Regions from separate parts of the Neobacillus canaveralius genome, predicted to be linked through region 1. Evidence: predicted binding sites of a transcription regulator. Region 1 holds the regulator's gene; the other holds the start of a gene.

Region 1 (4,738 bases):
TCCTGTTAGTCAGTTAGAAAAAGCTCTTGATAATAAAATGATGTTTGACGGTTCTTCTATCGAAGGTTTCGTACGAATTGAAGAATCTGATATGTATCTATATCCAGATTTAAATACATGGGTAGTGTTCCCGTGGACAGCTGAAAAAGGGAAAGTTGCTCGTTTAATCTGTGATATCTACACTGCAGAAGGAAACCCATTTGATGGAGATCCTCGTAACAACTTAAGAAGAGTATTAAAGGAAATGGAAGAGTTAGGTTTCACTAATTTTAACTTGGGACCTGAACCAGAATTCTTCTTATTTAAATTAGACCAAAAAGGTGAGCCAACACTAGAATTGAACGACCAAGGCGGCTACTTCGATTTCGCTCCAACAGATTTAGGAGAAAACTGCCGACGTGATATCGTACTAGAACTAGAAGAAATGGGCTTTGAAATTGAAGCTTCTCACCACGAAGTAGCACCAGGACAACACGAAATCGATTTTAAATATGCGGATGCGTTAACAGCTTGTGACCAAATCCAAACATTTAAATTAGTAGTAAAAACAATTGCTCGTAAACATGGTTTACATGCAACGTTCATGCCAAAGCCATTATACGGAGTAAATGGATCCGGAATGCACATGAATCTTTCATTATTTAAAGATGGCGTTAATTCATTCTACGAGCCAACTGGTGATTTAGAAATGAGTGATACTGCTCGTCAATTCATCGCTGGTATCTTAAAGCACGCACCAAGCTTTACAGCGGTAACAAACCCAACTGTTAACTCTTATAAGCGTCTAGTACCAGGTTACGAAGCACCTTGTTATGTTGCTTGGTCTGCTAGAAACCGTTCGCCGTTAATTCGTATCCCGGCTTCTCGCGGCTTAAGCACTCGTGTAGAAGTAAGAAGCGTTGACCCGGCTGCTAACCCATACCTGGCGATGGCTGTTCTATTAAAAGCTGGTTTGGACGGAATTAAGAACAAATTAACTCCTCCAGCTCCAGTTGACCGTAACATCTATGTTATGAGCAAAGAAGAAAGAATCGAAGAAGGAATCATTGATCTTCCAGCAACTTTAGCTCAAGCATTAGATCAATTAAAGACTGATGAAGTAATCGTAGCTGGATTAGGAGAGCACATCTTCGAACACTTTATCGAAGCAAAAGAAATCGAGTGGGATATGTTCAGAACCGTCGTTCACCCTTGGGAACGCGAACAATACATGAGCATGTACTAAAATTAAGTAACCCAGTATTGACTGAAGTCTTTACTGGGTTATTTTTGCGTTCATGATTCTTTTTTTTCTTTATTTTCATTTAGTTCCTTAAATCTAGTGAGTATGATATCACCACTAATCCCGGCAAGGGCCGATAAAAAAATGGTTTCTACCATGGAATTTGGAGTTGTGTACATCAGGATGAGGAGAGCTGCTACAGCACCAAGAAGCATTTCTTCTAAAAAACCTAAATAAATGAACCTTTTTGTTTTCCGAGGCATAATAATCTTTCCGTGCTTTCTGACATGCCCAACAATCCCAACTATAGCACCAATAACCATTGAGAAAATAATGTCATTCAACACTTTTTCCACTCTCCTTAAGCCTAGTTTTTGACCTAAGGTTAAATCATGGTGTAATACTATTATACAAATAGTGGAAACTAGTTAGAATGAGTAAATATACACATTTTTGTATAATGTCCAGATAAAAAGAGCAGATCTGCTAAATCTGCTCTTTTGGCTCTAATGAATATGTCGATAAACCCCAATTACTTTTCCAAGGATTGAAACGTTTCTTAAGATAATAGGATCCATGGTTGAGTTCTCAGGCTGCAAGCGAATGTAATCTTTTTCTTTAAAAAATCTTTTACAGGTCGCTTCATCTTCCTCTGTCATCGCAACGACGATATCTCCATTGTTCGCAGTTGGCTGCTGTCTTACGATTACGTAATCTCCATCGAGAATTCCTGCTTCTATCATACTCTCACCCATGATTTCTAGCATAAATACTTGCTCATCTGCAGGTGCTAGACTCTCGGGGAGTGGAAAAAACTCTTCAACGTTTTCGATAGCGGTAATAGGAAGGCCTGCAGTTACTTTACCCACAATCGGTACATTGACAACATTATTTCTTGGGATATTAACAGTTTCATCCACATCTAGTATTTCGATCGCTCTCGGTTTAGTAGGATCTCGTCTAATGAGTCCTTTGCTTTCCAATCGTGCTAAATGACCGTGGACGGTAGAACTAGAAGCAAGTCCTACTGCTTCACCAATCTCCCGAACGGATGGCGGATAACCCTTTTTCTTTACTTCCCCTTTAATAAATTCAAGGATATCCTGCTGGCGCTTAGATATTTTTGTCATTATAGATACACCTCGCCCTATGTAATATTTACCTTTATTATAGCATGTTCGTATATTTTATACAAACATAAGTTCGAATTGTTATTGACAACAAACAAATGTTCGGATTATAATAAAAACATAAAAATCGAACATATATTCTGGATAGGGGTTATAGTATGAAAAAAATTATGGACAAATACTCTTATGCTATTTTATTAATTATTTTGAGCTGCGTAGTAGCTTTTATTTTATCATTACGTTTTAACGCGGATGTAGAAGAAACGTTTTTAACGATCACTGTGTCGGAAGGGGATTCTCTTTGGAAAATCTCTAATCAATATTCCAACCAACATTCTTACTCGAATGATGAATTTGTCAGTTGGGTTAAGCACCATAACAAAATCGATGGAGATAAAATTTATCCTGGGGAAGAAATCATAATTCCTGTAAACTATGAAGTTGGGACTGTGACTGAATATGCTAGTGCTGCTGGGGAATAAAGTCATATGGTGAATGCAATTATTTACTGCCGTGTAAGTACAAACAAAGAAACCCAGGAAACATCTTTAAAGCGTCAGGAAGAGGAGCTCACACAGCTTGCTAGTCAATATCATTTTCATGTGGCCACCATTATTAGGGAACAGGCAAGTGGTTATGAACTAGAAAGAGACGGAATTCTGGAGTTATTAGATCTTTTGAAAGGTAAAGATATACAAGCCGTGTTAATTCAGGATGAAACAAGACTCGGAAGAGGGAATGCAAAGATCGCCCTCTTGCATTGTATCTTAAAAGAAGATGTGAAACTTTATAGTATTTCTCATAATGGTGAATTGCAGTTATCTGAAAGTGATTCAATGGTATTGAAAATCGTTGGTATGGTTGAAGAATATCAGCGTAAGTTACATAATATTAAAATTAAACGTGGAATGAAACGAGCCGTAGCTAACGGATATAAGCCTGAGAAAAATCTAAAAAATATCGAATCAAGTTCTGGGCGGGAGAAAATAGAAGTACCAGTAGAAGAAATAGTCAGACTTAGACAAAATAAATTAACTTTTTCAGAGATAGCTGCTACTTTAAGGGGATTTGGGTATAATATTTCAAAAGCAACCGTCCACAGACGCTATCAGGAATTTCAAGAATCTATTGAATCAGAAGAAGAGTAGACCATTTGCCTTGTCAGATGGTCTACTTTTTAGTAAAATCAGTTTTTAAGTGCGGCTGTGGTAACAATAATTGTGCTTTTAATCACTCAGTTGATTGGAGCGGAAGGCACGAAGACTCCTGCGGGAGGAGGCTCCCCGGACCGCCCGCGGAAAGCGAAGTGCCTCGGGACAGGCAGAAACCGCCTGTCTCTGCGGTGATTATTCCAAGAAGCATTCCTTAGTGGAGCGGAAATCAACGGCCTTGGATACCACGGCCTAAGTTAATGAAAGGAGGGTCCAAAATGCTCTCAAAAGAAAAAATGGCAAGAATTAATGAACTTGCGAGAAAAGCTAAAGCAACGGGATTAACAGAAGCAGAAGCGAAGGAACAAACAAAATTAAGAAGCGAGTATCTGACCACTTTCCGCAGTTCTATGCTGGATACATTAACAAATACAAAAATCATGGATCCTGAGGGAAATGACGTAACGCCGGAAAAAATAAAACAAAGAAAAAAATATAATCTTCATTAAATCCTAAAGGAAAACATTTAGTTTTCCTTTTTTACATATTGCGCGACAACCTGTGTCAAAATATAATATAGTGAAATAATTTGTTTAGTAGTCAAATTAATTGTTGAATTATTGTGTTTAGAGCTATAATATAAAGGTTGTTATTATTTTTTTATCCTAGAGAATCAGGAGTGATGGAAATAATGTTTGATACTATTGATGCTTTATCAGTAACTTCTATACGTACCCTTTCAATTGATATGATTGAAAAAGCAAATTCAGGACATCCTGGAATGCCAATGGGTGCGGCACCAATGACTTACACTTTATGGACTCGTTTCATGAATCACAACCCAAAAAATCCAGAATGGTTTAACCGTGATCGTTTTGTATTATCAGCAGGACATGGATCTGCTTTGTTATACAGCATGCTTCATTTATCTGGTTATAATCTAGCAATCGATGACTTGAAGCAATTCCGTCAATGGGGAAGTAAAACTCCAGGACATCCTGAGTACCGTCATACTGAAGGAGTAGAAGCGACTACTGGTCCACTTGGACAAGGTATTGCTATGGCTGTCGGTATGGCAATGGCTGAGCGCCATACAGCAAGCGTCTACAATAAGGACAACTATGAACTTGTAAACCATTTTACATATAGTGTTTGTGGTGATGGAGATCTAATGGAAGGTGTATCTGCAGAAGCTGCTTCGCTTGCTGGACACTTAAAATTAGGTCGTTTAGTGG
Region 2 (4,738 bases), 2.4 Mb from region 1:
AATAATACCGTTAGCATCTTGTACACTTCCTAGTCCTTTTTACCCTAGTTTAAATCAATAGAAATAAATTAGGAAGTTTGTTCGGTAACTTCCAGCTGTTCACGTAATGCCGCTCCCATTTTTTTCGATTGGGCCGTTGCAGCCTTAATACAAGAAATGAACGCTTGCTGGACTTGGTGTTCTTCGAGCACTTTAATCCCAGCCTCTGTTGTACCACCTGGGCTTGTTACATCTCTTCGTAACTGTTCAGATGATTTTGTGGAGTTTTTCACCATCTCAGCGGCTCCAATTAATGTTTGCACGATTAATTCACTCGCCATATCCTTATCGAGTCCAACCTCAACAGCACTTCTTTCCATTGCTTCAATAAGGTAATAAATATACGCCGGGCCGCTGCCGGAGAGTCCTGTAACAGCGTCAAGCTGCTCTTCTTCTACAAAAGTAGTCAAGCCGACTGTTCCAAACAGATCTTTCATTAATTCAATTTGCTGAGGGCTAACTCGTTCATTTACAGCAACAGCAGTGGCAGATTTTCCAACGGCTGCTGATGTATTAGGCATTGCTCTAACAACCGCTATCGGTAATCTCGCCAATGTTTCGATTGTACTCATGGACACACCAGCTAATACAGAAACTACTAGCATTCTTTCGGTTAAATATTCACGAATATATTGGATAGCCGTTGCGGCATCCTTTGGCTTCATTGATAAAATGACGATGTCAGCTCCTGCAAACAATTCGTTTAAATCATAGGTGGTACGGACGCCATACGTATCACTTAGCTTCTTCAACCGCTCTGCATTTGAATTATTTGTAACCCATACATTCTTTCTCTCAATCAAACTATTTTCTAGAATGCCTGAAATAAATGCTTCAGCCATCGAACCGGCACCAATAAATGCTATTTTTTTCATTAATTTTGCCCCCTCATAATCTTTATAAAAAACAAAAAGACCCCTCATCCGAAAAGGACGAAAGGTCTAGCTTCCGTTCATTTACTGGTCTTAATCGTCGCGAATGTACGAATCAAATTTTATTAGTGATTATGCAAGATATCGGTCTTTCTGTCAAGTGATAAAATCTGAATTTTTTATTTATTTTAAATTTATTATGCAAAAATAATGACAATCGAAAGGTAAATTCGTTACACTTGCTATATAAATAATTGTCAAAAAATGTTCACATTTTATTTATAAATAACGATAGGAGTTTTTTGAATGGCAGAATGGAAAGACGGTATCGCGAAAATAATTTTGCCGACTCCTTATGCAGTCGGGGACGTTAATGTTTACTTAATTAAAGGAGAGGTGCTGACACTTGTCGATTGTGGTGTGAAAACCAAGGATTCATGGATTGCTTTCAAGACACAGTTGTCGCAATTACATTTAAGCCCGGATGATATTGAACAGGTGATTATTACTCATCATCATGCCGATCATGTTGGAATGCTTGATTTCCTATCAGATGAGGTAGAGGTTTACGGACATCCGCTCAATGAACGATGGATTAAACCAACAGATGCGTTTTTTCAAGAACAAGAGGATTTTTTTCGAAGACAATTTGTTGACTTTGGAATTCCCTCAGAATATTTTTCGTCTCTCCTACATTTAAGACAAACATTCAGGTACTCCTGTAACCGCTCATTGACGGGAGAACTGGTTGAAGGGATGATTCCGCCGGGGTTAAGCGAATGGAAAGTCATTGAGACACCTGGCCATGCCCAGAGTCAAATCGCTCTATTTCGAGAAAGTGATGGCATTCTTATAGGAGGGGATCTGATTCTTGCACATATCTCTCCGAATCCATTCCTAGAGATGCCGGCACCAGGTGAAGTAGAAAGACCGAAGGCGCAGCTGCAGCATAATCATTCGATGAAAAAGCTGTTATCTTATCCAATTCAATGTGTTTACACAGGTCATGGCGAGGAAGTTTTCCAATTAAAAGAGCTAATTGAAAAAAGACTGATTCATCAACATGAACGTGCCATGAAGGTTAATAATTGGCTAAAAGAGGAGAAGCATACTGTATTTGAACTTTGCAAACGGCTTTTTCCTACAGCGTATAAGCGTGAATTGATATTGACATTATCTGAAACCGTGGGCCAGCTTGACTATTTAGCCTCAATCGGCGAGATTAGTAGTAGTGAGGATCATCAACCAGTCCTTTATCAAGCTAGATGAGGTGTGAGTATGGTTAGGGAACAACTTAAGGGTAAAAATATTGTCATTACCGGTGCATCTGGGGGGATTGGTGCTGAAATCGCCAAACTTTGTGCGGCAAGTGGTGCCAACCTTGTTCTGATTGCAAGAAGTATAGAAAAGTTGAAGCAGCTGCAAATGGAATTGCAGCAAAAGCATCGAGTAAAGGTAGAGGTCTATCAATTAGATGTCTCTGATACGGAAAAAGTGAAGGAAGTTTTTACAACTATTTTCGCGGAGAATGGCGAAGTAGATATTCTGGTTAATAATGCCGGTTTCGGTGTTTTCCGTGAAGCCCATGAAGCAACAATGGATGAAATCAAGGGGATGTTCGAAGTTAATGTTGTCGGACTGATGGCCTGTACAAGTATGGTACTTCCGAAAATGCGCGAACGCCGTTTTGGTCATATTATTAATATTGCCTCTCAGGCGGGCAAAATCGCTACGCCAAAATCAAGTGTTTATTCGGCTACCAAACATGCTGTTCTTGGCTATACCAATTCACTAAGGATGGAGCTTAGTGATTATAATGTTCTGGTGACATCTGTGAATCCAGGACCGATTGCAACGAACTTTTTTAACATAGCCGATGAAAAAGGCACATATGTTAAAAATGTTAAAAAGTTTATGCTTCAGCCTGAATATGTGGCTCGGAAAGTCGTTGACAGTATGCTCACGAAAACGAGAGAAATCAATCTGCCGCGCTGGATGAACATGGGCAGCGTTGTCTATGTTCTCTTTCCAAGACTATTTGAACGTATTGGAAAAAAAGCATTTAACAAAAAATAAAACCGCGACAGCGGTTTTTTTGCTTTCATCCTGTTAAAAATTCGTATACAGTATCATTCACAGCCTCGTATAAATCTACCGAAGGCTGTTCTACTTTTATTTGAATAATCCGCTCCGCAAGCGCTTCTAAATCATTACTGCTCATTGGCAGTGAATCCACTTCGGAATAATATTGTTTAAAACAATTTTTTATCATCTTAATGATGAGCTTTTTCTCCATATATGTGCACCCCATTCACAATTATACCGTTTTTTTCATCAGAAAAATAACCAAAACCATGAAACATGTCAAAAAATTTCCATTGAATGCGAACGTATATTCGCGTAATATATGTATATAATATAAGGAACAAACGTTCGATATTTAATTATGTCTAGCTCCGGGCACCATCGGCTCGAGGTCATAAGCCAATCCGTCAAGAAGGTTAAAGAGCAACCTTCATGCCGGCTCGTCTTATGCTTGTCGCCGATAGGCGGGCGCCCTACGCTTTTCGAATATGGAGGGAAAAGTCATGGTCGATTACAGCACGTTACCGCACAATCATATTTTATGCGTCGACATGAAGAGCTTTTATGCAAGCTGTTCCGCTGTCATGCATGGTCTTGATCCCTTGACTTGCTATCTAGCTGTGGCCGGTAACAAAGAACGGAATGGAAGTGTTGTGCTTGCCGCATCACCGCTTTTAAAGAAAGAATTTGGAATTAAAACAGGTTCCAGGCTATTTGAAATTCCCGATGACCCGCGCATTCAAGTGGTCGAGCCGAAAATGGCAACTTACTTGCGTATTTCTACTGAGATTACCCGTGTGTTTAATCGTTATGTACCAAAGGAAGCAATACACACGTATAGCGTTGATGAAAGTTTTATCAAGGTGGATGGGGCCCTTCATTTATGGGGGGACGCCTTTACGATTGCAGCAAAAATAAAGGATGATATTGAACGTGAATTTCAGCTTCCCTGTGCAGTCGGAATTGGTCCTAATATGTTACTGTCAAAGCTTTGTCTCGATCTTGAAGCAAAGAAACATGGCATTGCTGAATGGAAGTATGAGGACGTCCAGAACAAGCTTTGGAAGGTTTCACCGCTAAGAGAAATGTGGGGAATCGGCAGGCGTGTTGAAAAAACGCTAAATGGAATGGGCATATTTACCGTTGGTCAGCTGGCTCGCTATGATTTAGAAGCACTGGAAAAGAAATTTGGAATTATGGGCAATCAGCTTTATCATCATGCCTGGGGAGTAGACCTTTCAGATTTGGGAGCACCCCTTGTTGAGGGGCAAATCAGCTTTGGAAAAAGCCAAATTCTTTTAAGAGATTATAAAGAAGAAGAAGAGATAAAGCATGTAATTTTAGAAATGTGTGAGGAAGTAGCCCGAAGAGCGAGATCTCGCCGTAAGGCTGGGAGGACAATCAGCCTTAGCATTGGCTATAGCCAAGATGAACTCGGAGGCGGCTTTCATCGCTCAAGAACTATTAAGCAGCCAACGAATGTAACGATGGACCTTTACCGAGTCTGTCTCGAATTATTCCACGAACATTATACAGGAAAGACGGTAAGGCAGATTGCCATTAGTGTCGGAAATATCGTCGATGATTATGAGTTTCAGCTCGACTTGTTTGACATGGGTGCGGTAAAGCGGCGGGAGCTTGGCTACGTAGTGGATTCTATCCGCAGACGCTTTGGTTCAGGTTCCCTGCTGCGGGCTGTTTCCTATACAGCTGCCGGAACGGCAAAGCACCGGGCTACACTA

Evidence for each region. Region 1 encodes LexA, which represses DNA repair genes until DNA is damaged. Its sites were predicted from a motif close to CGAACATATGTTCG; they were not measured.
Region 2: ABC255_RS09105 (YqzH family protein) is a predicted target of LexA. The motif match lies at 3,297-3,310, and genes of this name have one in related genera.

What each region holds. Positions count from the first base shown of each region.
Region 1 is NZ_JBDFLL010000001.1:4,185,536-4,190,273, reverse strand. Features, by position in the region: gene glnA (type I glutamate--ammonia ligase) at 1-1,225, shown strand, start outside; gene ABC255_RS20680 (DUF4257 domain-containing protein) at 1,276-1,569, opposite strand; gene lexA (transcriptional repressor LexA) at 1,729-2,352, opposite strand; gene yneA (cell division suppressor protein YneA) at 2,523-2,834, shown strand; gene ABC255_RS20665 (YneB family resolvase-like protein) at 2,844-3,500, shown strand; gene ABC255_RS20660 (DUF896 domain-containing protein) at 3,782-4,012, shown strand; gene tkt (transketolase) at 4,195-4,738, shown strand, end outside.
Region 2 is NZ_JBDFLL010000001.1:1,817,674-1,822,411, forward strand. Features, by position in the region: gene ABC255_RS09085 (glycosyltransferase) at 1-17, opposite strand, end outside; gene proC (pyrroline-5-carboxylate reductase) at 69-914, opposite strand; gene ABC255_RS09095 (MBL fold metallo-hydrolase) at 1,218-2,180, shown strand; gene ABC255_RS09100 (SDR family NAD(P)-dependent oxidoreductase) at 2,190-2,987, shown strand; gene ABC255_RS09105 (YqzH family protein) at 3,013-3,207, opposite strand; gene ABC255_RS09110 (Y-family DNA polymerase) at 3,500-4,738, shown strand, end outside.